Regions from separate parts of the Aminobacter sp. UC22_36 genome, predicted to be linked through region 3. Evidence: riboswitches for the same ligand, from Rfam matches in the RefSeq annotation. Region 3 holds a riboswitch; each other region holds the start of a gene.
The links. A riboswitch is a leader RNA that binds a small molecule or an ion and turns the genes downstream of it on or off. The one in region 3 is predicted to bind cobalamin.
Positions count from the first base shown of each region.

Region 1: linked by a shared signal. The riboswitch ahead of ACHMW7_RS14990 (CbtB-domain containing protein) and the one ahead of ACHMW7_RS27475 (aromatic ring-hydroxylating dioxygenase subunit alpha) in region 3 are both predicted to bind cobalamin.
Region 2: linked by a shared signal. The riboswitch ahead of ACHMW7_RS14795 (DUF1636 family protein) and the one ahead of ACHMW7_RS27475 (aromatic ring-hydroxylating dioxygenase subunit alpha) in region 3 are both predicted to bind cobalamin.

Region 1 covers NZ_CP171996.1:2,403,975-2,413,936, reverse strand. Annotated here, with positions in the region: gene cobO (cob(I)yrinic acid a,c-diamide adenosyltransferase) at 1-561, opposite strand, end outside; gene cobU (bifunctional adenosylcobinamide kinase/adenosylcobinamide-phosphate guanylyltransferase) at 563-1,072, opposite strand; gene ACHMW7_RS14995 (CbtA family protein) at 1,065-1,847, opposite strand; gene ACHMW7_RS14990 (CbtB-domain containing protein) at 1,864-2,040, opposite strand; cobalamin riboswitch at 2,075-2,272, opposite strand; gene ACHMW7_RS14985 (gamma-glutamylcyclotransferase) at 2,339-3,028, opposite strand; partial or broken gene ACHMW7_RS14980 (DUF1624 domain-containing protein) at 3,145-4,144, shown strand; gene ACHMW7_RS14975 (methyltransferase family protein) at 4,141-4,617, shown strand; gene ACHMW7_RS14970 (type II CAAX prenyl endopeptidase Rce1 family protein) at 4,614-5,408, opposite strand; gene ACHMW7_RS14965 (MerR family DNA-binding transcriptional regulator) at 5,502-5,888, opposite strand; gene mgtE (magnesium transporter) at 6,050-7,480, opposite strand; gene ACHMW7_RS14955 (helix-turn-helix domain-containing protein) at 7,607-8,029, opposite strand; gene ACHMW7_RS14950 (heavy metal translocating P-type ATPase) at 8,101-9,962, shown strand, end outside.
Region 2 covers NZ_CP171996.1:2,368,117-2,378,078, forward strand. Annotated here, with positions in the region: gene cobG (precorrin-3B synthase) at 1-907, opposite strand, end outside; gene ACHMW7_RS14780 (hypothetical protein) at 960-1,091, opposite strand; gene cobN (cobaltochelatase subunit CobN) at 1,088-4,675, opposite strand; gene cobW (cobalamin biosynthesis protein CobW) at 4,819-5,856, opposite strand; gene ACHMW7_RS14795 (DUF1636 family protein) at 5,853-6,290, opposite strand; cobalamin riboswitch at 6,329-6,535, opposite strand; partial or broken gene ACHMW7_RS14800 (winged helix-turn-helix domain-containing protein) at 6,531-7,656, opposite strand; gene ACHMW7_RS14805 (hypothetical protein) at 7,597-7,797, shown strand; gene ACHMW7_RS14810 (NADH-quinone oxidoreductase subunit A) at 8,108-8,473, shown strand; gene ACHMW7_RS14815 (NADH-quinone oxidoreductase subunit B family protein) at 8,464-9,045, shown strand; gene ACHMW7_RS14820 (NADH-quinone oxidoreductase subunit C) at 9,052-9,657, shown strand; gene ACHMW7_RS14825 (NADH-quinone oxidoreductase subunit D) at 9,667-9,962, shown strand, end outside.
Region 3 covers NZ_CP171996.1:4,891,484-4,901,445, forward strand. Annotated here, with positions in the region: gene ACHMW7_RS27450 (siderophore ABC transporter substrate-binding protein) at 1-836, shown strand, start outside; gene ACHMW7_RS27455 (ABC transporter permease) at 836-1,798, shown strand; gene ACHMW7_RS27460 (iron chelate uptake ABC transporter family permease subunit) at 1,791-2,732, shown strand; gene ACHMW7_RS27465 (ABC transporter ATP-binding protein) at 2,729-3,487, shown strand; gene ACHMW7_RS27470 (2Fe-2S iron-sulfur cluster-binding protein) at 3,500-4,594, opposite strand; gene ACHMW7_RS27475 (aromatic ring-hydroxylating dioxygenase subunit alpha) at 4,616-5,863, opposite strand; cobalamin riboswitch at 5,980-6,186, opposite strand; partial or broken gene metH (methionine synthase) at 6,262-9,962, opposite strand, start outside.

The DNA.
Region 1 (9,962 bases), 2.5 Mb from region 3:
GCCCATCTCGGTCACCAGGTCGGCGGCCTCGACCAATGCTGCCTTGGCGTTGCGGCCGGTAACCACGACATGCAGCCCCTCGCGCCGGCCCTTGAGCGCAGCAACCACGGCTTCAAGGTCGAGATAGTCGTAGCGCAGCGCGATGTTGAGCTCGTCGAGCACGACAAGCGAAATGCTCGGATCGGCCAGAAGCTCCTGCGCCTTGGCCCATGCTGCTTCGGCAGCGGCGATGTCGCGCTTGATGTCCTGTGTCTCCCAGGTGAAGCCCTCGCCCATCGTGTGCCAGACAACGCGATCGCCGAAGGCGGCGAAGGCATCCTGTTCTCCCGAATGCCAGGCGCCCTTGATGAACTGCACGACGCCAACCCGCTGGCCATAACCCAGCATGCGCAGCGCCAGACCGAATGCGGCCGTCGACTTGCCCTTGCCGGGACCTGTGTTGACGATCAGCAGCCCCTTCTCGACGATGGTCTTGCCGGCGACCTCGGCATCCTGAACCGCCTTGCGCTTGGCCATCTTGGCGCGGTGGCGTTCGGCTTCCTGCTCGTCGATCGTCTTCATCTCATTTCACCTTCATCGGCAGGCCGGCGACCAGAAACAGCACCTCTTCGGCCACGGCCGCCACCTTCTGATTGAGCCTGCCGGCATCGTCACGAAAACGGCGGGCCAGTGCATTGTCGGGCACGATGCCGAGCCCGACCTCGTTGGAGACCACGAACCACGGCCCGCGCGGACGCGACAGCACCTCGACGAGCGCCGCACATTCGGCCTCGACGTCATGATCGGCCAGCATATGATTGGTAATCCAGAGCGTCAGGCAGTCGACCAAGACAGGCGCGCCATCAGGCAGGCTGGCAAGCGCGCCCACCAAATCCAGCGGCGCGTCGAGCGTCCGCCAGCCCTCGCCGCGGCGGCCGCGATGGATCGAAATGCGCTCGCGCATCTCGTCGTCATAAGCCTGCGCCGTGGCGACATACGACCACGGCGCAGGACATTGCGTGATGAGCCGCTCGGCATGCGCGCTCTTTCCAGAGCGCGCACCGCCGAGCAGGAAGGTCAGCTTCTCAGGCAAGGCGGCCGTTCAGCGACGGCGCCGGCTCGCTCATGAAGCGGCTACGCACATAGCCTGCCACAGCGCCCAGCACGACCCAGAACACCAGATTGGTGATGGTGACGGCGACGACGAAGCTGTGGTGCAGGTCGGCCGGGATCGGCGACTCGTGGCTTTCCGGTTGCGGCGCACCGACGATGTGCGGCACGACGATCAGCGCGACGCCGAGGATCGCCAGCGGCAACGACTGCTTGAAGGCGATCAGCGCCAGCCCGGCTGCGGTGGCGGCAACGGTCAGCGCCCACCAGATCTGGCGAGAGACAAGATCGGCGGCAGGCATCGCCGGCAGTTCCGGCGGCAGGCCAAGACCGGGAGCCAGGGTGAACACGGCAAAGCCGGCAAAGCCCCAGAACACGCCCTGGCGCCAGTTGGCGATGCCACCGGCAAACTCGGAAACGGCGACCAGGATCAGGCCGAAAGCGATGCCGCTGACGATGTTGGCGAGCGCCGAATAGGCAAAACGCTCAGCGCCATCGGCCGGAGCCCATGCTTCGGCTTCTTCTTCGGCTGGCGCCGCAGCCTGTGCCGCAGTGGTTTCGGCGCCGGCCGCAGGGGCGGTCGCCTCAGTGCCGGCAACTGGTGCGGCGGCATGCTCATGGCCGCCGCCGGCATTCTCATAGGTCTCCGCCTTGAAGATCAGCGGATCGGTTGCATAGGTCTGGAGTGCGGCAAGGACCACGCCGGCCAATAGCCCGCTGATCGCCGCGATGAACACGACGTTTCTGAAGATGGACATTGTTGGATCGCCTTGGTTAGTGGCAGGGGAAAGCCATCGAGTGGCGATAGTCGTGGGCAGCGTTGTGCACCACGTCCATATGCGAGAACCCGAGGAAGCCAACAACGAAAAGGCCGAGCAGCGCGGCAAGCGCCAGCTGCATGCTACGCGACTGCGAAGAGACGTCGGTGCCGAGAGCAGAAACAGTGTTCATCATAAGTCCTTTCGCCCTCCACCCGAGGGCACAGAGATAAGTGCCTGTCGCCGGCAGGTCTCCTGGCTTGCGGATCGGCACCCTTCCCCGCCTTCCCGAAGCAAGCTTCAGTGGCATTTGGGGAGAGCTAACCGCATACAGTTGCGGGGGCAGCCACGGCTTCGGACCTTCAAATGGCCCTTACCGCATTCCCTCTTGATTCCGTAACGGAACCGACGACGCCGCAACTATAGAAACAAATGGCTTGGGCGGCAAACCAAATTCCGACGCCAGACGGCGCGAATGCGGCTTTTGGCGATCAGCTACGCGCCGCGATTCGCTCGGCGACCAGATGCTGCAGCCGCCACATATGCCGGTCGTGGATCGCCCGCTGTTCGAGGTTCTTGACCACATTGTAGAGATAGTCTGCCGCCGATCCCCAGTGACCGCAGGTCGTCGCCAGCCGCTCCACGACCTCGTCCTCGCCAAGCGCGCCGGCATAGGCGCGGCCACCGCGATTGACGACGAAAGCAAGCGCGGTCAGGGGGCCATTGTCGGTGGCGAGATTCAGCCAGCGCGGTTTGTAGGTCGAGGGCTTCAGCGTCATTTCGCGGCGGAACAGCTTGTCGAGCTGCTCGCGGCGGTCGCCGTCCGTGAGCCTGAGCGCCACGCCCTTGCACTGGCCGCCGCGATCCATGCCCATCATCAGGCCGGGCTGCTCCCTGGTGGCGCGCCAGCGGTTCATGCTGATGCAAAACGAGCGGTGCCAGCCGCGCGCCAGCGCCACCTTTTCTTCAGTGTGCTCGATCTCGGGCTTCCAGATCAGCGAACCATAAGCGAACAGCCACAACGGCCCGCCCTCCGGATGTTCGGCAAGCGTTTCGTTGATCATCGCTTCATAGTCGGCATCGTCGAGATGCACTGCGTCGGGGTCGGGCCCCGAATCGGCGACCTCGCGATAGCAACGGCCCACCAGTTCTTCCGTCAGCGACATCATCCGTCCGGTCATTCCCGCCCCTTCAATTGCCTGTGCACGACCGGCCGTCCGGCTCTCTTCCGCCCCGCTTCAACCATGATAGTGCTGCATGGGCGCTGCAACACCCGAAAACGCAAAAGCGAATGACCATGACGATGCAACCGAGCCCTGAACAAGTTCAAGCCCCCTTCCGGCGCGTGTCGGTCATCGACATCGCCCGTGGCGTGGCCCTTGTCGCCATGGCGATCTACCACTTCGCCTGGGATCTCGAATTCTTCGGTTATGCCGACCCGGGCATGACCGCCTATGGCAACTGGAAGCTGTTCGCCCGCTGCATCGCCTCGAGCTTCCTGTTCCTCGTCGGCGTCAGCCTGGTGCTGGCACATGCCAAGGGCATCCGCTGGCCCGGATATTTCAGGCGGCTCGCCATGGTGGTGGCGGCGGCGCTGGCGATCACCGTCGCAACATGGTTCGCCACCCCCGACACCTTCATTTTCTTCGGCATCCTGCACCATATCGCCCTGGCGAGCGTTCTTGGCCTTGCCTTCCTGCGCCTGCCACCACTGTTGACGCTGGTCATCGCCGCTTTGGTCGTCATCGCTCCCAACTATCTGCGCTCGGAAGCCTTCAACCACCCGGCGCTGGTCTGGATCGGACTGTCCACCGCCAACCCGCGCTCCAACGATTTCGTCCCGCTGTTTCCCTTCTTCGGTGCGGTGCTGGCCGGCATCGGCATAGCCGGGCTAGCGCTCAAGGCAGGCCTGATCGAAAAAATGTCGCGGCTGCAGCCTGGCGCATGGTCGCGTCCGCTGTCCTTCTTCGGCCGCCACAGCCTTGCATTCTACCTCATTCATCAGCCGGTGATGATCTCGCTGGTCTGGCTCTTCGCCCCAGGTCTTCCCCGCCCCGGTAGAAACCCGCGAAGTCACCTTCCTGAAATCCTGCCAGCTTTCATGCGAGCAGAGCCGCGACACTGATTTCTGCTCGCGCTACTGTGTCTGCATGCTCGACGAATTGCAGAAAGATGATTCGTTCGACCGGCTCTATGCCGCCGACCAGAGTCCGGAGCTCAAGGCGCATGTCGGCCAGACCGCTGCCATGTGCACGACCAGCACCGACAATCAGACGATACCAGGAGGAGCGCAGTGACAGACCTCAACGCCGCCCCTAGCAAGGTGCCCTGGCCGCCGATCATTTACCTCGCAGCCATCGCTATGGCTGTGGTGCTGGGACTGCTTTATCCCTTGCCATGGATCACCGAGCCGCTGTCGGACCTGCTTTATGCCGCCGGCTGGCTGGCAGTGGCAGGCGTCATTGCGATGTATTATTCCGCCATGCAGACGCTGAAGCGTGCCAAGACCACCATCCGCCCCGACAGGCCGTCGGAGCATCTGGTCACCTCAGGTGCCTTTTCCTTCACCCGCAACCCGATCTACTTCGCCAACACGCTGCTGATGATCGCCATCGGGCTGATCACAGCCAATGTCTGGTTCATCATCCTTGCCGTGATCGCGGCCTTTGCCACGCAAAAGCTCGCCATCGTGCCAGAGGAAAAGCACCTGCAGGCTCGCTTCGGCAAGAAATACATCGACTACACGAAGAAAGTTCGGCGCTGGATCTAGCTCGTGACAACGGTTGCGTCGTGGCCGCGGAAGCTGTGCGTTCCATACGCAGCAACGATCGCGAGTGCGACCGCCAGCCAGAGCATCAAGCCGATCCACTGATGCTGGACTGCATCGCTGCCCTCAAACACGCGACCGAGAAACCGGACGCTGTTCTGGTGCGATGCATGCATGAGGATCGCCGGCAGCACGCTTCCCGCCGAGTTCTGGTACAGCCACGTGAACACCACCGCCGCTGCCATGACGTTGAGCGCGCTGGAAATGCCGTAGTCGTTCAGTAACAGCAGGGGCAAGTGCCAGGCCGCCCAGATCAATCCGAGCACCAGACTTGCAATCAGCGCTCCGTGATCGTGCAGAAACGCCGGCAGCGCGAAACCCCGCCAGCCAGGTTCCTCGCCAAGCGGACCGCTGAAGACCAGCAGCAGCGCAACCATGACGGCGATTTCCGCAATCGCAGGCACGTTCGCCCAATTTGGCGGCGCGGCCCCAAACAAGGGGTTGAGCCAGATTGCGAGCAGTTGCACCACCACCGGCATGCCAATCGCCACCAAGTACCACACGGGAGGCACACGCCATTTCACCACCGACGCAAGCAGGGCACGGACCTTCGGCCAACCGCCCAGAATGGCCGAAATGACCAAGGCAGAGACAAATGGGCCGAATGTGAACCAGGCGATGGCTTCGCCACCTGCCTGATAGAATGGGATGAAGGCTATCCAGGTGATCGCGAATGCCAGCAGCACGAAGCTCACGACGGGCCAACCGCGAACCATCCTGACGAGCATCGACATCGGAGCTACTCCCGAAGGGCAGCCAACCATACCACAATGCCGTTGGTGAGTCCGAACCACCAAGGGGCGGATGACCCGCTCGGCTATCGGCTGTCAGGTGTTGACGCCCAACTCGACCAACCGTTCAACACAGGACTCTTCGGCCTGGTCAAGTTCGGCCAGCGTCTCCTCGAGATCGCGACGCTTCTGACGCAGATCTTCGCGCTTTTCCTCGATGCGCTTGATCATCAGCTTGAGTTGACCGACCTCGCCGGGCGGTTCGCGATACATCTGGATGATCTCGCGGATCTCGTTGATCGAGAAGCCGAGCCGCTTGCCGCGCATGATCTGGCGAATGAGCTGCCGGTCAGACGGTCGGAACAGCCGGGTGCGACCGCGGCGGACCGGCTGCACCAGCCCCTCGTCTTCGTAAAAGCGCAGCGTTCGCGTCGAAATATCGAATTCGCGGGTCAGTTCGGTGATCGAATAATATTCCCGCATCGTCTCTCCACCCGGCGGACGTATCGCCCCGCCTTGAAATCATGCCGGGCACTAGCCGAGGCGCTACACCGGGCAACGGTGAGCGCCGCGCGGCCAAAAGGACCATCGCTGATCCCCAAGGAGTCTCGCACGCGATTTACGTAAAAGTCAATCGAGCACGACTAACCTGCCGCCGCGCCGAGATGCAGCCACCAGGTGGCGAGGCTGAGGAAGGCGAGGAAGCCAATAACGTCGGTGATCATCGTGGTGAAGATCGACGATGAGATCGCCGGATCGGCGCCGAATTTGTCCAGCAGCAGCGGGATCAGGATGCCGCCGAGCGCTGCCGCCAGCATGTTGAGAACCATCGCCGCGGCGATGACAAAGCCGAGGTCCGGATTGTGAAACCACAGGCCGGCGACAAGCCCGAGGATGGTCGCAATCACCACGCCATTGAGCAGGCCCACCATCACCTCGCGGCGGATGACGCGCCCGGCATTGTAGATGTCGAGGTCGCGGGTGGCGAGTGCGCGCACAGTCACCGTCATCGTCTGGGTGCCGGCGTTGCCGCCAAGCGAGGCGACGATCGGCATCAGCGCCGCCAGCGCCACCATCTCCTCGATCGTCGCGCCGAACTGGCTGATGACGGAGGCCGAGATGAAGGCGGTGCCCAGATTGACGAGCAGCCACGGCACCCGCGAGCGCGAAGTCGCGGCCACCGTGTCGGACAGCTCTTCGTCACCGACACCGCCCATGCGCAGCAGATCCTCCTCGGCTTCCTGCTGGATGACGTCGACAACGTCGTCGATGGTCAGGACGCCGACCAGCCGCTCATTCTCGTCGACGACGGCGGCCGAGAGCAGATCGTATTGCTCGAATTCGCGCGCCGCCTCTTCCTGGTCCATCGTGGCCGGAATGGCATGACGCGTTTCGTGCATCACCTCTTCGATCTTGACCGCGCGCTTGGTGCGCAGGATCTGGTCGAGGTCAACGGCGCCGAGCAGCTTGAAGGTTGGATCGATGACAAAAACCTGGCTGAAACGATCAGGCAAGTCCTTGTCGTCACGCAGATAGTCGATGGTCTGTCCGACGGTCCAGAATGGCGGCACCGCGACGAACTCGGTCTGCATGCGCCGACCGGCCGATTCCTCGGGATAGTCGAGCGAGCGACGCAGCCTGATGCGCTCGGTGAACGGCAGTTGCGCCAGGATCTCGTCCTGGTCCTCGGTGTCTAGGTCTTCCAGGATGTAGACCGCGTCGTCGGAATCGAGTTCCTGGACGGCCTGGGCGATCTGCGCGTTGGGCAGGTTGTCGACGATATCGAGGCGGATCGCCTCGTCGACCTCGGTCAGCGCCGAGAAGTCGAAATCCGAGCCCATCAGTTCGACCAGCGCCAGCCGCTGCTCAGGCAGCAGGGCTTCGAGCAGGTCGCCGAGTTCGGACTGGTGCAGGACGGAGACGTCGCGCTTCAGCGTCAGCGTGTCGCGGTCGGCGATCGCAGCGCCGATATGCGCCAGGAACGGCGCAAGGATCACCCCGTCATCGCCATAGATTTCGGCGCGGACAGCGTCAGCGGCGTCGGCGCCGTGCATATGGTCGTGTCGGGCTTCCATCGGCGCTTCCCGCTTGCGGATTTCGGGATTCGAGGTGGGTTATCCCTAGCCCGCAAAGGGCCGGAATATCAAATGAAATACTGCCCGACCAATCGGCATCAAACATGCAGTTGGCGGCTGTTTCAATCAGGCCACATGCTCGCTGACACATTGCCTGTGATCGGCCAGCACTTCGATGATACGGCAGTCGCAGATACGGCCATGGCCACACTCGTCGATCATGCGCGACAGCTCGCCACGCAGCGCCTGCAGCCGCTCGATGCGCCGGTCGACCTCCCGCAAATGCGACTTGGCGATACTGTCGGCCTGGTGGCACGAGGCCTGCGGCTCCTGCGACATGACAAGCAGTTCCCTGATGTGGTCGACCTCGAAACCGAGTTCGCGGGCATGGCGGATGAAGTTGAGCCGGTCGATCTCGGCCTTGCCATAGCGGCGCTGGTTGCCCTCGGTGCGCGGCGGCGCGGCGATCAGGCCGATCTGTTCATAGAAGCGGATCGTCGGCACTTTCACGCCGGTGCGCCGCGCCAGTTCGCCAATTGGCAGATTCATCGAAAAACCCCTTGATCCTCTAGTGGCTAGAGATTCTAGCATTGCTTCATAGTGGATTGAAAGGACCCATCATGAACGATGCCAGCCACGGCAAAACACGCTTCCGCGTTGGCGGTATGGATTGCGCCTCTTGCGCGACCAAGATCGAGAACGCGGTCAGCCGCCTGCCCGGCATCACCGAGGTCGGCATTTCGGTTTCCGCCGGCACGATGACTGTGTCGCATCAGGGACCGGCACCTTCCGCCGCGATCTCGAAACAGGTGAAGGCGCTCGGCTACTCCGTCGCCGAACTGGGCGCCGCCCGCAGCGCGGAGGCAAACGACCACAAGCACGGCCCCTCCTGCGGCCACGATCACAGCCATGGCGGCCACGCCAGCCATGATCACGGCAACCATGCTGGGCATGATCACGCTGGGCATGACCATGGCGATCACTCTGGACACAACCATGGCAGGCCGGCAGCGGACGCCGCAAGCGCCGGCCACGATCATTTCGATCTCGACGATGGCCCGTGGTGGCAATCGCGCAAGGCCAAACTGACGATCGCCTGCGGCGCAGCCCTTGTCGCCGCCTATGCCATCGGCCAGTTGCTGCCCCAGCTCGGCCATTGGGCGTTTTTGGCTGCCCTTGCGGTCGGGTTGGTGCCAGTGGCGCGCCGCGCTTTTGTCGGCGCTATCACCGGCACGCCATTCTCGATCGAGACGCTGATGACCATCGCTGCCGTGGGCGCCGTGTTCATCGGCGCCACCGAAGAAGCAACGATGGTCGTGCTGCTGTTTCTCATCGGCGAATTGCTGGAAGGCGTCGCCGCTCGCCGTGCGCGGGCCAGCATTCGCGGACTAGCCGATCTTGTCCCCAAGACCGCGCTGGTCGAGGAAGGCGGCACGACCCGTGAAATCGCAGCCGATGCGCTTCAGGTCGGTGCGATCATGCTCGTCCGGCCTGGCGACCGCGTTGCTGCCGACGGCACCATCGTCGAAGGTTCGAGCACGCTCGACGAAGCTCCAGTCACCGGCGAGAGCGTGCCCAAACTAAAGACCATGGGCGACGACGTCTTTGCCGGCACGATCAACACCGATGCGGTGCTCAGGGTCCGTGTCACCGCCGCTGCCGCCGACAACACCATCGCCCGTGTCATCAAGCTGGTCGAAGAGGCTCAAGAGAGCAAGGCGCCGACCGAACGTTTCATCGACCGCTTCTCGCGTTATTACACTCCGGCTGTGCTGGTCGTCGGCGCACTTGTCGCCATCCTGCCACCGCTTGTCGCCGGCGGTTCATGGGAAGAATGGATCTACAAGGGTCTCGCCATCCTGTTGATCGGCTGCCCCTGCGCGCTGGTCATCTCGACGCCCGCCGCAATTGCCGCCGGCCTGTCCGCCGGCGCCCGGCGCGGCCTGCTGCTCAAGGGCGGCGCGGTGCTCGAAGGCATGCGCCGCGTGACCATGGTCGCGCTCGACAAGACCGGCACGCTGACCGAAGGCAAACCCAAGGTCACCGACATTGTCGGCGTCGACTGTTCCGAAGCCAAGGTCCTGTCGCTGGCAGCCGCCTTGGAGACAGGCTCCAGCCATCCGCTGGCGCTCGCCATCCTGGGCCGCGCCAAGGCAGACGGCGTGCCGATCCCCCCGGCCAGCGTCGCCAAGGCAATCGCCGGCAAAGGTGTCACCGCCACGGTCGGCGGCGAAGACGTGTTCCTGGCTTCGCCGAGCGCTGCCGAAGAAATGGCCGGACTGTCTGCCGAGCTGAAGAGCCAGATCGCCGTCTTCAACGCCGACGGCAAGACCGTTTCGGTGCTGCTGGTCGACAACAAGGTCGCGGGCATCCTCGCCATGCGCGACGAACCGCGCCCAGATGCCATCGCGGCTCTCGCCACCCTCAAGGCCGACGGCATCGCCACCGTGATGCTGACTGGCGACAACGAGGCGACGGCGAA
Region 2 (9,962 bases), 2.5 Mb from region 3:
AGCCCTTGGCGCAGCCGGACACATGCAGGCTGAGCGTCGGATCGAGGTCTTGGCCAATTCCTTGGGCAATTTCGGCGGCGACATCGCGCGCGGCAATCATGCCCGAAGCGCAGGCCGGCGCGCCGGGGCAGGCGGCAATGCGGATGCGGGGATCGGCGGGGGCAGTGACGAAGCCGAGAGTTTTGGTCGTTTCTGTCAGGGCGTCGCATGCCGGGTGGTCTAGACCCAGGACAAGTACGGTCCGACCGTGGGCGGGCCGGATGCCGGTCGCGCCGCGTTCGATCGCCGCCTCGCAGAAGGCGATCAGCGTAGCTGCGTCGATGCTACCGAAGGGCAGGGCGATGCCTAGTGCGGTCCGATCATCGGTCAGCGGGAGGATTCCGATTGGGGACGAATCGGTTGGTGCGATTGGCTGATAAATCGAGTGAGGCGTGGCCGATCCTGGGACAGCAGCAGCGATCTGCGAAGGATTGAGATCGCGGGCTCGGGCTTGGCGGCCGAGCGCTGCAATGGACTGCAGGATCGCAACTGCTGCACCGCTCGCGGCATGGGCATCGTATTCGCCGACAAACGTCGCAGCCTGCTCATCGCCAGCTACCGACAGGCGCCAGCGTGACGCGTCGACCGCCACCAGCCTGACATCGGCCATGATGGCGCCCAGTCCGACCTGTCCACGGCCGTCGACGACGACCGAAACCTTGGGGCCGAGGCGCGAGGCGAGGCCGGCGTCGGAGATGGCCGTGCGGATGCCAGTTGCCACAGAGGCGGGGTTGGCGACCTCGCGTGGATCAATGCCGGCGAGCGGGCTGGTGTCGACGGGCACGCCGGTGCGCACCGCGATGCCGAGCGCATCGATTTCCTCGGCCAGCAGGCAGGCGCTTGTCTCGGTCAGGCCCCTGATCTGCATGCTGCCGCGCGCGGTGATCTCAACGATGCCGTTGCCGTGACGCTGGGCGGATTCACAGAAGTCCGATCAACGCCTTGGGTGCGATTTCGCCAGCGAGCGGATTGAGCCGGACAAGCAGGCCATCGCCGGTCAGCATCGGCGCCGAGAGTGCAGGGCAGGCGCCGCGACGCGAAAAGGTCGTCATGCCGCGACCTCCTTCGCCGACGCTTCGGCGATCAAAGAGGCGAGGTCGTCGTCGATCGAATTACGCAAGGGGTGCCAGAGCCCGCGCCGGCGCGCGGTGGCAAAACGTTCGGCGATGAATTTCGCAGCGGCGGGGTTCTCGCGCAGCATGAAGGCGCGCACATCCTCATTGCCGACATAGGCATCATGGACGGCCTCGATCAAGGCACCTGGAATGGCGTTGGTGGTTTCGGCAAAACCGATCAGGCGGTCGACCGTCTCGGCGAATTCGGAGGCGCCGCGCGGGCCGTGGCGCATCTGGCCGGCGATGAAGCGGGCATTGGTGGCACGGGCGCGAACGACGCGGCCAACCGCCTCCGTGACCGAGCGGGGCCGAGGCTTCTGCGGGTCGGTCGTGTCGAGCACGATGACGTCGGCATTCCTGCCGAGCGCTGCAAGGGCAGCGGAAAAGCCGCCGATGAAGGCGACGTCGGCGGAGCCTTCGAGAATGTCGCGGCCGGGGTCATCGCCGGTGTGAACCAGAAGGTCGGCCTCGGCGATGCGGCCGGCAAAGGCGCCGGGTGCGGAAATGCCTTCGCCTTCGGCACCGCCATAGGCGTGTGAGGCGGCGTCGAGATAGGCGCGGCCAAGTTCGTCGCGCGTGGTCCAGTCGCCGGAGGACAGCAAATCTTCCGGACCAGCGCCGTAGGTTCCAGGCGATGAGCCGAAGATGCGCGGCTCGACCTTGCCGCAAGCGCGGGTGCTGGCGGCGAGCGGGTTTTCGCTGTCGTCCTCGTCGCGGATGGCGACGGCGCGGGTGGCGGCGTCGATCAATGCGATCTGGGTCGGGAACATGTCGCGGAACAGGCCTGAGATGCGCCAGGTGACGTCGACACGCGGTCGGCCGAGCGCTGCCGGCGGCAATACTTCAATACCCGTGACGCGGCCGGTGGCGGAATCCCACTGGGGACGGCAACCCATCAGCGCCAGGCCCTGGGCGATCTCCTCGCCGCCGGTGCGCAGCGAGGCACTGCCCCAGAGATCGATGACCAGCGCGTGCGGCCAGTCGCCATGGCCTTGCAGGTAGCTGCGCATGATCTCGTCGGACGCTGCCTTGCCAAGGTCGAAGGCCGTCGGCGTCGGCATGGTGCGCGGGTCCGCGGTAAACAGGTTCCGCCCGGTGGGCAGCACATCGGTGCGGCCACGCGCCGGCGCGCCCGAAGGGCCGGCTTTGACATGGCGGCCGTCGAGGGCGGCGATCAGGTTGTTTCGTTCGCCCTTCGCACTGTCTTGGCGGGCAAGGTCCGGCTCATCCTCGTCAGCCCGCCCGTAGACGTGCAGCCCGTCCTTGATGGCGAAATCCTTGAGGTCGCAGAGCCAGGCATCGATGCGGCGCAGCGCCTCGTCGGGGGCGTCGGTGTTGGCGACGCCGGCTTCGCTGGCGAGGCCGGTCTGGGCAGCGGTCTCGACGATGAGCTTCGCCAGCCGGTCGCGGCGACGCCGGTCGAGCCCGTCGGCCTGGGCATATTCGTCGACGAGGCGCTCGAGCTTGTGCTGGTTCTCGTCGAGGCCCGCAGCGGCAAGCGGCGGTGGCAGGTGGCCGAGGGTTACGGCGGCGATACGACGCTTGGCCTGGGCCGCTTCGCCTGGGTTGGACACGATGAAGGGATAGATCACAGGCAGCGAACCGGTGACGATCTCGGGAAAGCAGGTTTGGCTCAGCGCCACGGTCTTGCCGGGCAACCATTCGAGCGTGCCATGCGCGCCGACATGGACGATGGCGTGGACGCCGAGCGATTTCTGCAGCCACAGCCCGAAGGCGAGCAGCGCGTGGCGTGGCGGCAACGTCGGGTCGTGATAGTCGGCGCGACGGTCGGCGGAGCGGCCGCGATCGGGGGCAAGGGCGACGGTGACATTGCCGAAAGTGGCGGCGCGGAAGGGGAAAAGGAGCTGCTCCTCGCCAACGATGAGCTGCCCCTCAGCCTTACCCTCTCCACGTGAGGCGTCGGCGTATCGGCTATCTTCCTTCACCCCGTTCTTGCGGGGAGAAGGTCCGGCAGGGGATGAGGGGCGGCGCGACGATAGAGTTGTTTCGGCCTCCAGCGCAGCTTCCCCCCATGCCGCGTCAACCACGTTCCTTGCATCCGTTGGCAGATCAGCGGAAAGCGCGAGATAGTCGTGAAGCACCAGCCCATGCCCGCCTGCTTCAATCAGGTCGAGCAATGCGCGCGGCGATTCCGGGATCGATTCAACCGTGTAGCCGGCGTGTTTGAGGTCGTGCAGCATGGCGAGCACGCTGTTGGGTACGTCGAGGCCGACGGCATAGCCGGTACGACCCGGGGCGCTGGGATAGTCGGGGATGAGGATCGCCAGCTTGCGCTCTTCGGGCGGCGTCTCGCGCAGCCTGAGATGAGCCGCGATCCGGCGGGCGACCTGTTCGACACGATCCGGCTCGGGCTGGTTGGCGACAGCGCGGAAACCAAGTGCCGGATCGAGTTCGCTCTCGGCCTTGAAGGAGATGGCGCCGGCGAGGATGCGGCCATCGAGCTCGGGCATCACCACATGCATGGCGAGGTCGGCGGGTGCCAGGCCGCGCGGGCTGCCTTCCCAGGCTTCGCGGCGCGTGGTGGCGACGATGACCTGGAATACCGGCACGCCGGCGCGGTCGAACAGCGTTTCCGTGCCAGGCTCGGCACCGGCGGCAAAGGCGGTGGCGGTGACGATGGCCGAGGGCTTCAGCTGCGCCAGAGCCGTCTCGACGAAGGCGAGGGAATCCTTGTCCTTGAGGCTCGAGACGAAGATCGGGGCAGGGTGCAGGCCTTGTGCGCGCAGCGCTTCGACCAGCGCGTCGATGGGCGCGACATCGGCGGCGAGGAGCATCGAGCGATAAAACAGGATGGGGACTATGCTTCCTTCTCCCCGTTCACGGGGAGAAGGTGCTCCGAAGGGGCGGTTGAGGGGCTGCGCGAGGGTATCAGGTGTGGGCGATTGCCCCTCATCCCCCTGCCGGGACCTTCTCCCCGTGAGCGGGGAGAAGGGGGCTGTCATCACGCCCCGTGCCGGATCATAGTATCCCGCCTTCGGCACCGCCACGGGCGCAACGGCTGCCGCTTTCGCACCGGCCAGCCCAGCCAGACGCGCGACCAGCGCCTTCATGTTCTCGGGGCCGCCTTCGCGGAAATAGCCGAGCAGCGCGTCGAGTTCGGCACGTGGCAGCGTCGAGGCTTCGACAAGCCTCAAATCCTCGTCGTGGCTTTCGCCTGGCAGAAGTGCGAGCGCGATGCCCCTTTCGCGTGCGATGGCCGCAAGTTGGTCGCAGCCATAACGCCACCAGTCGTAGCCGCCGAGGATTCGCACCAGAATGACCTTGGCGTGGGCCGCGACACTGTCGACCCAGAGATCGACCGACATCGGGTGCCTGAGATCGCGCAGGCTGGCCAGCCGCATCGACGGCAGGTTTTCCGCATCCGTCTTCCAGGCGTTGGCGAGGCCGGCCAGGTCGCTGTCGGTGAAGGACAGCGCCACCACATCCGCAGGCTTCTGCCTGAGGTCGACCGGCTCGATCAAATCGTCGAGCGTGGCGGATGTGGTGGTCAGGATATGCATTGCTGCGATCCTTCGAAGGTGCAGTGAGACGGCCCCCTCATCCGGCCCTGTGGGCCACCTTGTCCCCGCCAAGGAGAAGAGATGCGCGCCAGCTTTGACACGCTCATCTCCGGCGCGGAGGTCTGGTGAGGGGGCAATTCAGCTCACCCTACCAGAATACGCTCGATTGCAGGGCGGTCGAGGCCCTTGAGGCCGATGACGACGAGGCGCGAGCGGCGATCGTCCTGGGCTGTCCAGGCGCGGTCGTAATAGTGGTTGACGCGCGGGCCGACAGCCTGAACGAGCAGCCGCATCGGCTTGCCGCCGACATCGACAAAACCCTTCACGCGCAACACGTTCTCTTCTTCGGCGGCAGTGGCGACACGCTTGGCCAGTTCGTCCGGGTTGGCGATCGACGGAATCTCGATGACGAAGGTGTCGAAGTCGTCGTGCTCGTGGTCGAAGGCGCCGTCGTGATGGGTCTTGCGGTTTTCGATGTCGTCCTCGACGGCAAGGCCGAGGCCGAGCAGCACCGACGGGTCGACCTTGCCATGCGCCGACGGCACAATCTTGACGGCGCGTGCCAGGTGCTCGCGAACGATCGCGCTGGCGCGGGCATGGCCGGCCTCGTCGAGCAGGTCGCTCTTGGACAGGATGATCAGGTCAGCGCAGGCGACCTGGTCCTCGAACACTTCCTCGACCGGGTCGTCGTGGTCGAGCGAATCATCTGCGCTGCGCTGGGCGGCGAGCGCTTCCATGTCGGAGGCAACCTTGCCTGCGGCAAGCGCAGGGCCGTCAACGACAGCGATGACGCCGTCGACAGTGACGCGGCTCTTGACGCTCGGCCACTGGAAGGCCTGGACCAGCGGCTTGGGCAGCGCCAGGCCGGAGGTCTCGATCAGGATGTGGTCGACGCGCGGCGTGCGCGACAGGATCTGGTCGAGTGCTGGGACAAAATCGTCGGCGACCGTGCAGCAGATGCAGCCATTGGCGAGTTCGACGATGTTTTCTTCCGGGCAGGTGTCGATGCCGCAGCCCTTGAGGATTTCGCCGTCGATGCCGACGTCGCCGAATTCATTGACGATGATGGCAAGGCGCTTGCCCTTGGAATTCTCGATGATGTGGCGGAGCAGCGTGGTCTTGCCGGCGCCGAGAAAGCCGGTGACGACGGTGCAGGGAACGCGATCGACGGAGGCGGTCATGTGTCTTCCTTCAGGAGGTTCAGGGGAGGGATGCGCGCGATGAGGCCGCGCTTGAGGCTGTCGGGACGGCCGCGCCAGGGGATCAGGCCGTCGGTCGAGGTGGCGAAGAGTTTGGCGCCAGTGACGAGATCGTCGCCGGAGGCGATGTCGAGGTCGCCGAAGACGTAGCTCCACGAGCCGTCACGCAGGATGGCGGCACTCAGCCGGCGCTTGCAGTTGCCGAGACATTCGACGCTGCGCACGGTGATGTCTTCGCCGGCCGCTGCCTGGCGCGCAGATTCGGCGAGCTTGGCGCCGGCGCGCGGATGGGTGTCGGAACCAAGTTCGTCGCGGCAGGACGAGCAGACGAGAATCGTCACCTCCGCCGCACGCGCGTTTTCGGCGCTGCCGGATGCGTCCAGAGTTTCGACCGGGAGTGTATCGTCGAGTTCCAAAATGCCAGGCTCCTTGCCTGGGACACCCGCCAGGCGATCGGATCAATGTCGCAGACGGCAGGTCTCCTGGCTCGCGAGTCGTCGCTTTCGTGCCGCCTTCCCGGGAGGAAATCCCAGTGGTCTTGGGCCTAAGCTCGTCGCTTACAGTTGCGGGGACAGCCGCGGATTTGACGCCATCGGCGCGCACCGCATTCCCTCTTAGCCTCCGCCTTTGCGGGCGAAGGACCGTCTGCCGGCGATTTAGGCTTTCGCGAGGGGTGGAGTCAACGTGAGGGAGCGACCAACAATGTCGCTCAGTGCCGGGCCGAGGTCGCCGGCCGGAGTGACTTCGATGCGCTCAAGGCCGAGCCAGTCGCGCATCTGCTTCAGCTCTTCAATAAGCTCGGCCGCCGTTTCCGCTGGGGCGCAGGGTTCGGAATAGGCGGCATGGACACGCAATATACCTGCGGGCCGGTCGGCCTTGAGGTCGACGCGGGCAACGATGCGTTCGCCAAGCAGAAAAGGCAGCACGTAGTAGCCATACTGGCGCTTGTCTGCCGGAGTGTAGATCTCGATGCGATAGCGGAAGCCGAACAATTGCTCGGCGCGCGTGCGCTCGAACACCAGCGGATCGAAGGGTGCCAGCAGGGCGCGGGCCTGGACCTTGCGCGGGATGCGGGCGTCGGCGTGCAGATAGGCCTGCTTGTCCCAACCCTCGACGCGCACGGGAATCAGTTCGCCCGTCTCGACCAGCTCTTCGAGCCGGCCTTTCATGTCGGCGGGTGAAAGCCGGAAATAATCGCGCAGGCAGCCGGCTGTGGCGACGCCGTGGGCGCGGGCCGAGATGCGCAGCAGTTCGCGATGGGCGTCGGCCGGGGTCGGGACGGGCAGTTCGTAAATAGCCGAGGGCAGAACGCGCTCGGGCAGATCGTAGAGACGTTCGAAGCCCCGGCGCGAATGGGTGGTGATGCGCCCGGCCCAGAACAGCCATTCGAAGGCATGCTTTTCGCGGCTCCAGCCCCACCAGCCGCCCGAGCCCTTGGCGCCTTCGATGTCGGACGCGGCGATCGGGCCGCGGTCGACGACCTGGCGAAAGATGTCGTCGACATAGGCTTTGTTGTCGCGGCCAAATTTGGCGAGCGCGCCATACATTTCGTCATGGTCGGCGGCGCGCGCCATGCGCCAGCGCATCAAAGGGAAGGTTTCGAGCGGCAGCAGCGAGGCCTCGTGCGCCCAGTACTCGAACAGCAGCCGTTTTTTCGACTGCATGGCGTCGTCGAGCAGTGCCATGGGGTAGGGGCCGAGTTCGCGAAAAGAGCGGCATGTAGTGGGCGCGCACGACGGCGCTGACCGAGTCGATCTGGAACAGGCCGATGCGGTCGAGCACACGCTGGAGATGCCTGCGGGTGACCGCGCCCGTCGGGCGCGGGTCAGCAAATCCCTGGGCCGCGAGCGCGATGCGGCGGGCGGTGGCGAGCGAGAGTTTTTCCTTCATTGCGGCAAGCTATCGCAGTCTCTTGAGGAGTGACGCAAGGGCACGAGAATCGGTCTTTGCTGCAAATGCTAGCAGAACTGCGGTTCCGGGCTTGTCAGGAGTATAAACCTGAGTAAAATTCGAAGGAAATCAAACGCGAGCCACACGCGCAGGATTTTGGTCCAGCAGTGGGCTTTGCCACGTTTTGGCCAAGGTTGGACTTGCTTCGACCGACCGGCTGCGCTAACCGTCGCCGCATTGCAGCACGACCGTTTCGTCCGGCTCGGCGAGAATCTGTCGCGCTTCCGGAAACGGACCCCGTGCTGTAAATCTGGGTGGATAGGCCACCAACGGAATTCGCAGCATGAACGCTCTCCTGAGTTCGTATCTGCCCATCGTCATCTTCATCGGTGTGGCGCTTATCGTCGGCATTGCGCTTATCGTGGCGCCTTTCCTTGTCGCCTACCGCAATCCGGATCCGGAAAAGCTTTCTGCCTACGAGTGCGGCTTCAACTCGTTTGACGACGCCCGCATGAAGTTCGACATCCGCTTCTATCTGGTCTCCATCCTGTTCATCATCTTCGATCTCGAAGTGGCGTTCCTGTTTCCCTGGGCGGTGTCCTTTGGCGAGATCGGCATGCTCGGCTTCTGGTCGATGATGATCTTCCTGGCCGTGCTGACCATCGGCTTTGTCTATGAGTGGAAAAAGGGAGCGCTGGAATGGGATTGAACGACGCCTCCGGCACCCTGATCGCACCGAAGCCGAAAGGCATCATCGATCCGAACACCGGCAAGCTCATCGGTTCTGACGACGCCTTTTTCGGCGACCTGAACAGCGAGTTGTCCGACAAGGGTTTCCTCGTCACCTCGTCGGAAGCGCTGATCACCTGGGCGCGCACCGGTTCGCTGATGTGGATGACCTTCGGTCTGGCCTGCTGTGCTGTCGAGATGATGCACATCTCGATGCCGCGCTATGACGCCGAACGCTTCGGTATCGCGCCGCGCGCCTCACCGCGCCAGTCGGACGTGATGATCGTCGCCGGTACGCTGACCAACAAGATGGCGCCGGCGCTGCGCAAGGTCTACGACCAGATGCCGGAACCGCGCTACGTCATCTCGATGGGATCCTGCGCCAATGGCGGCGGCTACTATCACTATTCCTATTCGGTGGTGCGCGGCTGCGATCGCGTCGTGCCTGTCGACATCTACGTGCCCGGCTGTCCTCCGACCGCCGAAGCACTTCTCTACGGCATCCTTCTTCTCCAGAAGAAGATCCGCCGCACCGGCACGATCGAGCGGTGATCCCAGATGAGTGAAGCCCTGAACGACCTTGCCGCATACATTGCGGAAAAGCTCGATGCGGACATCGAAGAAAGTGCGGTCGCCTATGGCGAGCTGACGCTGACGGTGAGGGCCGCCGATATCGTCGACGTGATGACCTTCCTGCGCAGCGACGTGCAGTGCCAGTTCATCTCGTTCATCGACGCCGCCGGCGTCGACTATCCGCAGCGCCGCAAGCGCTTCGACGTCGTCTATCACTTGCTGTCGCCGCGCCAGAACCTGCGCATCCGCGTCAAGGTCAGCACGGACGAGGACACGCCGGTGCCGTCGATCACCTCTGTCTATCCCGGTGCCGACTGGTTCGAGCGCGAGGCCTACGACATGTACGGCATCCTGTTCTCCGGCCACCCGGACCTGCGTCGTCTGCTCACGGACTACGGTTTCGAAGGCCACCCGCTGCGCAAGGACTTCCCGCTCACCGGCTTCGTCGAGGTCCGCTACGACGACGAGCAGAAGCGCGTCGTCTACGAGCCGGTCGAGCTCAAGCAGGAATTCCGCAATTTCGACTTTTTGTCTCCTTGGGAAGGCACCGAATACGTGCTTCCGGGCGACGAAAAAGCCAAGACGAATTGAGGCGCCGAAATGGCTGAAACCTCCGTCCGCAACTTCAACATCAACTTCGGCCCGCAGCATCCGGCGGCGCACGGCGTGCTGCGCCTGGTGCTCGAGCTGGACGGCGAAGTCGTCGATCGCGTCGATCCGCATATCGGCCTGCTGCACCGCGGCACCGAAAAGCTGATCGAGCAGAAGACCTATCTGCAGGCTATCCCCTATTTTGATCGGCTCGACTATGTCGCGCCGATGAACCAGGAGCACGCGTTTTCGCTGGCTGTCGAGCGCCTGCTCGGCATCGACGTGCCGAAGCGCGGCCAGATCAT
Region 3 (9,962 bases):
TCGAGATCACCACCGCGACCGGCCCCAAGACCATCGACAAGGTGCCGGCCAAGGTCGCCGTCTATGACATCGCCGCAATCGACACGCTGACCCGCCTCGGCATCCAGCCGGCCGGCATTCCCGACAAGCTGTTCGTGCCGGAACTCGCCGACGTCGCCAAGGGCGCCACAGTTGTCGGCACGCTGTTCGAGCCGGACCTCGAGGCGCTGAATGCGCTCGCCCCCGACCTGGTGATCGTCGGCGGCCGCTCGTCGACGCAGGTCGAGGCGACGTCGCGCGTCGCCCCGACCATCGACATGACCATGGATGGCGACGACCTGGTGGCCCAGGCCAAGGAGCGGCTTGCCGCCTATGGTGAGCTGTTCGCCAAGCCGGACGAGGCCGCCGCCGCCGCCAAGGAGCTGGATGCCGCCGTCGAAGCCGCAAGGCAGGCCGTCAAGGGCAAGGGCAAGGCGCTGATCCTGATGACCAACGGCCCGAAGATCACCGCCTATGGCCCGGGTTCGCGCTTCGGCTGGGTGCATAAGACACTTGACCTCGAGCCGGCTGTCGCCGACGTCGAGGCGGCAACACATGGCGAGGCGATCTCGTTCGAATTCATCAGCAAGACCAACCCGGACTGGCTGCTGGTTCTCGACCGCGCCGCGGCGATCGGCTCGAACGACCAGGGCGCCAAGGCGACGCTGGACAATGAGCTGGTGGCCCAGACGACCGCCTGGAAGAAGGGCCAGGTGATCTTCCTGCCGTCGCCCGACTTCTACATCGCTGCCGGCGGCGTGCAGTCGACGCACCGCGTGCTTTCGGCCATTGAGCAAGCTTTCGCTAAGGCCAAGTGATGACACCGTTGCCCAACGCCCGGCTGCTCGTCGCCGCCGGGCTCGTCGGGCTTTTTGCCGTAAGCCTGTGCATCGGCGTCGATGACCTGCCGATGGGCAGCGTGTTCACCGATGCTGGCGCACTGCAGCTGCTGCTGGTCAGCCGCCTGCCGCGAACGGTCGCCGTGGTGCTGACCGGTGCCGGCCTGGCTATCGCCGGGCTGGTGCTGCAGATCCTGGTGCGCAACCGCTTCGTCGAGCCGATCACCACGGGTACGGGCCAAAGTGCTGCCCTGGGTGTGCTTGCCGTGACCTTGCTGTTTCCAACCGCCTCGATCGCGATGAAGACGCTGGGCGCCAGTGTGACCGCCCTTGCCGGCACATCGATTTTCCTCACCATCGCGCATCGGCTGCCGCCGACGCAGCCATTTCTCATTCCGCTGTTCGGCCTCGTCTATGGCGGTGTCATCGGGGCCGCGGTGACCTTCATCGCCTGGCAGACCGACCTGCTGCAATATGTCGACGTCTGGACCAATGGCGAGTTCTCCGGCGTGCTGCGCGGCCGCTACGAGCTGTTGTGGATCACGGCCGCCATGGTGGCGCTGGCCTGGTGGGTCGCCGACCGGCTGACCATCGCCTCGATGGGTAGAGAGGTCAGCCTCGGGCTCGGCCTCGACTACCAGCGCATCGTCCAGCTCGGCCTGGTCATGGTGGCAGTGATCTCATCGCTGGCCGTCGTCGTCGTCGGCATGATCCCCTTCGTCGGGCTGGTGGTGCCGAACCTCGTGTCCCGGCTGATGGGCGACAATCTGAAAAGCGCCCTGCCCTGGGTGGCGGTGACAGGTGCGGTGCTGCTGCTCGCCTGCGACATCATCGGCCGCCTCATCCGCTACCCCTATGAAATTCCTGTCGGCACGGTGCTCGGTGTCGTCGGTTCGGGGCTGTTCCTGTGGATCCTGTTCGGGCGGACCCAGCGTGCCTGACAAACGTCTCCTGATACTGGCGGCCCTTGCAGTGGTCGTGGCTGTCGCCTTCATGACCGTCGGATTGCGTGGCAATATCGGCTTCGCGCTCGAACTGCGCGCGGTGCGGCTGGTGACTCTGGTCCAGGTCGGTGTCGCGATCGCAATCTCGACGGTGGTATTCCAGACGGTGACGGCGAACCGGGTGCTGACGCCGCAGATCATGGGGCTCGATGCGCTCTATCTGTTCGGACAGATGGCGCTTGTGCTGACGCTCGGCAGTGTTGGCTATGTCGCGCTCGACCCGCGCCTGAAATTCGCCGGCGAGGCCGGCCTGATGATGGTCATGGCGCTGCTACTGTTTCTGCCGATGCTGCGCCGGCGTTTCGACATCGGCCTGCTGCTGCTGACCGGCGTGGTGCTGGGTGTGCTGTTCCGCAGCCTCGCAATGCTGATCGCCCGGCTGATCGACCCGAACGAATTCGCCGTCGTCCAGGGGTCGAGCTTCGCCGATTTCAACACCGTGCGGCCGGACCTCGTCGTCGTCGGCCTGGCGGTGACAACGATTGCCGCCGTCATCATCTGGCGCCTGCGCCGTTTGCTCGACATCGTTGCTCTCGGGGCTGACAGCGCCACCGGGCTCGGCGTCGACTGGACCAAAGCGCTGGCCGGCCTGCTGCTGCTGGTCGCGGCACTGGTTGCGGTGTCGACCGCACTGGTCGGGCCGGTGACCTTCTTTGGGCTGCTGGTCGTGGCGCTGGCCGAGCGCATCGTCAACAGCCGGCGCCACCACCTGCTGTTGCCGGCGGCGATGCTGACGGCAGTCGTCGTGCTGCTCGGCGCCCAGATGTTGCTGCAGCACGTGCTGGGTGGTGCTGCGACGCTCGGCGTCGTCATCGAATTCGTGGGGGGCCTGGTGTTCCTGGTTATGCTGATCACAACGAGCAAACGATGATCGAGATCAACAACGTTTCGCTTCGCCTCGGCGACACGCAGATCCTTGAGAATGTGTCGCTGACCATGCCCAAGGGCGGCGTGACGGCGCTCGTCGGGCCCAACGGCGCCGGCAAGTCGAGCCTGTTGTCGCTGATCGCCCGGCTGCAGCCGCTGCAGAGCGGATCCATTTCGGTCGACGGGCTGCCGGTCGACACGACGCCGAGCCGGCAGCTGGCCAGGACGCTCGCCATCCTGCGTCAGGACCCGGCGGTGGCAAGCCGGCTCAAGGTGCGCGAACTTGTCGGCTTCGGCCGCTTTCCGCACCAGCGCGGGCGCATCAACGCAAATGACCTGAAGCTGATCGAGGCGGCACTGCAGCAGTTCGGCCTGATGGATCTCGCCGACCGCTTTCTCGATAATCTTTCGGGCGGCCAGCGCCAGCGCGCCATGGTCGCCATGGCCTTCTGCCAGGGCACCGACTACATGCTGCTCGACGAGCCGCTGAACAATCTCGACATGCTGTTTGCCCGCCAGTTGATGCGCGACCTGCGCGCGGCAGCTGACGACGACAAGCGTACCGTGATCGTGGTGCTGCACGACATCAACCATGCCGCCGTCTATGCCGACCGCATCGTGGCGATGAAATCAGGACGCATCGTCGCCGACGGATCGCCGGCGGAGGTGTTGCGGCCGGACGTGCTCGCCCAGGTTTTCGGCTACGACATGAACGTCATCGACGTCGGTGGCGCGCCGCTGGTGCTGCACCACCGCTAACGGCACGGCGCATTATGCTTCGACCTCGATGGCCGACAGCGGCTTCGAGCAGCAAGCGAGGATGAAGCCGTCTTCGATCTCGTGATCGAGGATGCCGCCATTGTGGCTCATCTCGACCTCGCCGGAGAGCTTCCTGACCTTGCAGGTGCCACACAGGCCGAACTCGCACGCCGCCGGGATCCGCACGCCCGAGGCGCGTGCCGTCTGCAGCACGGTCTGGCCGGCCAGGCAGTCGGCATCGATGTCCGACAGTGAGAAGCGGACCGGGATGACTTCTTCTGCTTCGAACCCGCCCTCGCCTGGTGTCGGGAAAGGTGCCGGGACCTCCTCGATGATTGGTGCGGCGAAGCTCTCCTGATGGTAGCTGGCCATGTCGAAGCCCGACGCTTCCAGCATGCCGCGCACGGCGCGCATGAAAGGATCGGGGCCGCAGCAGAACACCTCGCGCTCGCGGAAATCGGGCGACAGCAGCGGGAGCCGCACCGCATCGATGCGCCCCATATGGCCGAACCAGCCCTCGCGGCTCGACCGTTCCTCGATCATGAAACCGAGCGACAGGCCGGGCATATGGGTGCCGAGCAGCTCAAGCTCCTTACGGAAGATGATCTCTTCCGGCCGCCTTGCACAATTGACGAAGGAAACGTCCGTCCACGGCGCGCAGTCGTTGAGCCAGCGCAGCATCGACATCATCGGCGTGATGCCGGAGCCGGCGGAGACGAAGAGATATTTGGCGGCCGGATGCTGGTGCAGCGAGAAGTCGCCCGAAGGGCCATAGGCCTTGATGCGGACGCCCGGCCTCAAATGGTCGAACATCCAGCGCGTGCCGACACTGCCCGCCTGCGCCTTGACGGTGACGGCGATGGAGAACGGCCGCGACGGGCTGGACGACAGCGTGTAGGTACGCATGACAGGCACCGGGTCGACCGGCAGCTCGAGCGTCACGAACTGGCCGGGCTTGTAGCGGAACCAGGTCTGGTTGTCGGAGCGGAAGGTGAAGGTCTTGACGTCGGGCGCCTCGTCGGTGACGCCGATGACCTCCAGAACCTGAAGCCTGTCGTTCCAGGGCACCATCTCGTCTAGGTTGCGGTAAAGGCCGAGATCGGACATCGCGTTCATGCCTCCTCCTGCTCAGGCAACGTTGCGCAATGCCGGCTTGCCGTCATCGGCCAGCCGCGGCTCGATGAAATTGGCGTACCATTCGATGAACTGCATGACCCCGCCCTCGTGCTCGACCGAATAGGGCCCGGGCTCGTAGGCCGGCGATTTGATGCCGAAGGCGTTTTCCTCGACGATGCGGCGGTCCTGGTCGTTGGTCTCGGTCCAGACATGGGTCAGTTCGGCAAGATCGTAGTCGACGCCCTCGACGGCATCCTTGTGAACCAGCCACTTGGTGGTGACTGCCGTTTCGGTGGCGCTGATCGGCAGCACGCGGAAGGTGACGGCGTGGTCGCCGAGCACATGGTTCCAGGTCGTCGGATAGTGATAGAGCAGAAGCGTGCCAATCCTGTCGGCCGACACGCTATCTGAGAGATTTCGTTGCACAGCGCGCTTGCCGGACAGGGTGTAGCTCACCGCATCGCGCAACAACGGCGCGCGCGTCGCCCGGTACTGGCCGCCGGCATCGATGCGGAACTTGCTCGGCAGCCCTGCCGCTTCGCACTTTGCCCAGTGCGCCAGCATTTCGGGATCGCTCTCGGCACCGTTGACGCCGGTGACCGTCGGCGCCTCGGGGAAGGTCTTGCACAGCTCGGGATGGTTTGCGGCGCAATGATAGCACTCGCGGTTGTTTTCCCAGACCAGCTTCCAGTTGCCCTTCTCGACGATGGTGCTTTCAAAGGCAACCTTCGCCTCGCGCAGCCGGTGCGGCAGAAGGTAGGGCTCGACCAAAGCCCGCATCGGCGCGAAGTCGGCCGGCTCGTCGGCGAGGCAGATGAAGATGTAGCCGCCAACGGATTCGCAGGCGACCGGCTTCAGGCCGAACTGGCTCTTGTCGAAGCCTTCCGCCATCTGGCGCGCGAACAGCAGCCGGCCGTCGAGCTCATAGGTCCACTGGTGGTAAGGACAGACAAGCTTGGCCGCCGTGCCCTTTTCCGTCGCGCAGACACGGCTGCCGCGGTGGCGGCAGGAATTGTGGAAGGCACGAAGCTCGCCCTTCTGGTCACGGACGAGCACGACGGGATAGTCGCCGATCTGGACGGTGAAGAAGCTGCCCGGTTTGGCCAGTTCGCAGTCATGGCCGACAAACAGCCAGTCGCGATACCAGATCAGCTCCATGTCGACCCGGAAGAAATCCGGATCGGTGTAGAAGGGCTGCTCGAGGCTGAACCCGTCACGGCGTCCGCGCAGCAGCCTCAGCATTTCGTTCTTCGTGTCCATGTCCTGTCCTCATGCCAAGGACTGAACTGGTGGTGATGTCGGGAAGAACGACTGCCTGGCGGACACAAGGTCCGCGCAGCAACGATCCGCCTCTTGACCGCCCACCGCGATCAGTCGAGTTGTTTCAGGTTCAAGGCTGGTTTCCGGGCTCCGGAGCTGTCCTTTCGGACTGTTTCGACACCTTCCCAGGCCTTCAGGCCCAGTGGTCTCCCGTCGAAACAACAAACTCCGCCACCGTTGCGGGGGCAGCGCCGGCATCTCACCGGCTTCCCAATTCTCCGCTTCGTCTCACGCGAAGCAGCACCTTGAACATGTTCTGATCAGACCACGGAAAGCTGGCCGGACACGAGCACGAAAACGACACGGGCTCAGCGCAAAGGCGACAGAGCCCGCGAACGCTATTCGGCCGCCTCGGCGAATGAGGCCGGTATGTAGTTAAGGATCGGCCCGAGCCAGCGTTCGACTTCGGCGATGGTCATGTCCTTGCGCCGGGCATAGTCTTCGACCTGGTCGCGCTCGACCTTGGCGACACCGAAATAGTAGCTCTCGGGATGCGCCAGATAGATACCTGAGACCGAGGAGCCCGGCCACATCGCCATGCTCTCGGTCAGGCTGACACTGGCGTTCTTCTCCGCGTCGAGCAGGCGGAACAGCGTCACCTTTTCGGTATGGTCGGGCTGGGCCGGATAGCCCGGCGCCGGCCGGATACCGCGATATGGCTCGCCGATCAGATCGTCAGGCGCCAGGTTTTCATCCGGCGCATAACCCCAGAACTCCTTGCGCACCTTTTCATGCATGCGCTCGGCGAAGGCCTCGGCGAAACGGTCGGCCAGCGCCTTGACCATGATCGAGGAGTAGTCGTCATTGGCACGTTCGAAACGCTCGGCGATCGCCACTTCCTCGATGCCTGATGTGACGACAAAGCCGCCGAGATAGTCCGGCTTGCCGCTCCCCAGAGGCGCGATGAAATCGGCCAGCGCGACATTGGCCTTGCCGTCGCGCTTGGTCAGCTGCTGGCGCAGGGTGAAGAAGGTGCCAAGTTCCTTTTTACGCGCCTCGTCGGTGAACAGCCTGACGTCGTCGCCGACGGCATTGGCCGGCCAGAAGCCGATGACCGCCTTGGGCGCGAACCACTTCTCGTCGATGATCTTCTTCAGCATTGCCTGCGCGTCCTCGAACAGCTGGCGCGCCGCAGGACCCTGCTTCTCGTCGTCGAGGATCTTGGGGTAACGGCCCTTGAGCTCCCAGGTCTGGAAGAACGGCGTCCAGTCGATGTAGCGGGCAAGCTCGGCCAGATCCCAGCCTTCGAACACCCTGGTACCGAGGAAGGATGGCTTGGGCGGCGTGTAGGACGCCCAGTCGACCTTGTGCGCATTGGCACGCGCCTTGGCCAGCGGCAGCCGTTGCTTGTCGGCCTCCGAGCGGTGATGGGCGTCGGCGACCTTCTGGTATTCAGCCTGAATGGTCTCGACATAGCCGGCCTTGGCCTCCGACGACAACAGGTTGGACACCACGCCGACCGCACGGCTGGCGTCGGTCACGTAGACGGTCTGGCCGCTGTGATAGCGCGGATGGATCTTCACCGCCGTGTGGACGCGGCTGGTGGTGGCACCACCGATCAAAAGCGGAATGTCGAAACCTTCGCGCTCCATTTCAGCAGCGACATGCGCCATCTCGTCGAGTGACGGCGTGATCAGGCCGGAAAGGCCGATGATGTCGACCTTTTCGTCCCTGGCGACCTGCAGGATCTTGGTTGCCGGCACCATGACGCCGAGGTCGATGATCTCGTAATTGTTGCAGGCGAGCACGACGCCGACGATGTTCTTGCCGATGTCGTGGACGTCGCCTTTGACCGTCGCCATCAGGATCTTGCCGGCGGTCTGGCGTTCGCCATTGTCGATGCCGTTGGCGGCGTTGGCGAGCTTCTCCGCCTCCATATGTGGCAGCAAGCCGGCCACCGCCTGCTTCATGACGCGTGCCGACTTGACGACCTGCGGCAGGAACATCTTGCCGGCGCCGAACAGGTCGCCGACGACATTCATGCCGGCCATCAGCGGACCTTCGATGACATGCAGCGGACGCTCCGCCCTCAGCCGCGCCTCGTCGGTGTCGGCATCGATGAACTCGGTGATGCCATTGACCAGCGCGTGGCTGATGCGGCTCTCGACCGGCCAGTCGCGCCAGGCGAGATCACGCTCCTTGGCCTCCTTGCCGGCCGTGCCCTTGTAGCGTTCCGCCAGTTCCAGCAGCCGCTCGGTGGCGGTGCCGCCGGCCTTGGGCGCGCGGTTGAGCACGACGTCCTCGCAGGCCTCGCGCAGCTCCGGATCAATCGATTCATAGACGGCAAGCTGGCCGGCATTGACGATGCCCATGTCCATGCCGACCTGGATGCAGTGGTAGAGGAACACGGCGTGCATGGCTTCGCGCACCGGCTCGATTGCCGCGGAAGGAAAACGACAGGTTGGACACGCCGCCCGAGATGTGGACATGCGGCAGGGTCGCAGTGATCTCGCGGGTCGCCTCGATGAAGTCGACGCCGTAATTGTCGTGCTCCTCGATGCCGGTGGCGACCGCGAAGATGTTGGGGTCGAAGATGATGTCTTCCGGCGCGAAGCCGGCCTGCTCGGTCAGAAGCTTGTAGGCGCGGGTGCATATCTCGACCTTGCGCGCCCTGGTGTCGGCCTGGCCCTGCTCGTCGAAGGCCATGACGACGACGGCGGCGCCATAGGCGCGGCAAAGCCTGGCGTGATGCAGGAAGGCCTCTTCGCCCTCCTTCATCGAGATCGAATTGACGATCGGCTTGCCCTGGACGCATTTCAGCCCGGCCTCGATGACCTCCCATTTGGAGCTGTCGATCATTACGGGCACACGCGCGATGTCGGGTTCGGCGGCGATCAGGTTGAGATACTCGACCATCGCCTTCTTCGAGTCGATCAGGCCCTCATCCATGTTGATGTCGATGATCTGCGCGCCATTGACGACCTGGTCGCGGGCGACGTCGAGCGCTGCGGCGTAATCGCCGGCAGTCACCAGTTTGCGGAACTTGGCCGAACCGGTGACGTTGGTGCGCTCGCCGACATTGACGAAGGGAATCTCGTCGGTAAGCGTGAACGGCTCGAGACCCGACAGGCGCATCTGCGGCTTGAGCTCCGGCACCTGGCGCGGCGGATATTTGGCCACTGCTTCGGCGATGGCGCGGATATGCTCCGGCGTCGAGCCGCAGCAGCCGCCGACGATGTTGATGAAGCCCTCGCGCGCGAACTCCTCGACCTGCGCGGCCATGAATTCCGGGCTCTCGTCATACTGGCCGAAGGCGTTGGGCAGGCCGGCATTGGGATAGGCGCAGATGAAGGTCTCGGCGACATCGGACAGTTCGGCCAGATGCGGGCGCATGGCGGCCGCACCGAGCGCGCAGTTGAGCCCGACCGTAAACGGATCGGCATGGCGGATCGAATTCCAGAAGGCCGACGGCGTCTGGCCGGACAGCGTACGGCCGGACAAGTCGGTGATGGTGCCCGAAATCATCACCGGCAGGCGTACGCCCTTTTCGATGAAGATCTCATCGCAGGCAAAGATCGCCGCCTTGGCGTTGAGCGTATCGAAGATGGTCTCGATCAGGATGATGTCGGCGCCGCCGTCGATCAGGCCGCGCAGCTGTTCGCCATAAGCGATGCGCAGGTCGTCGAAGGTGACTGCGCGGTAGCCGGGATTGTTGACGTCGGGCGAGATCGAGGCGGTGCGGTTGGTCGGCCCGAGCGCGCCGGCAACGAAACGGCGCTTGCCGTCCTCCTGCTGCGCCCGGATGACGGCGCGGCGGACCAGCCGCGCGCCGTCGCGGTTGAGCTCATAGACCATGTCCTCCATGCCGTAATCGGCCTGGGCGATGGAGGTCGACGAAAACGTGTTGGTCTCGATGACGTCGGCGCCGGCGATGGCGTATTTGTAGTGGATCTCCTCGATCGCCTTGGGCTGCGACAGGATCAAAAGGTCGTTGTTGCCCTGCTGGTAGCAGGCGCAACCGGTGAACTTGTCGCCGCGGAAATGATCCTCGTTGAAGCCGAGCCCCTGGATCTGGGTGCCCATCGCGCCATCAAGGATC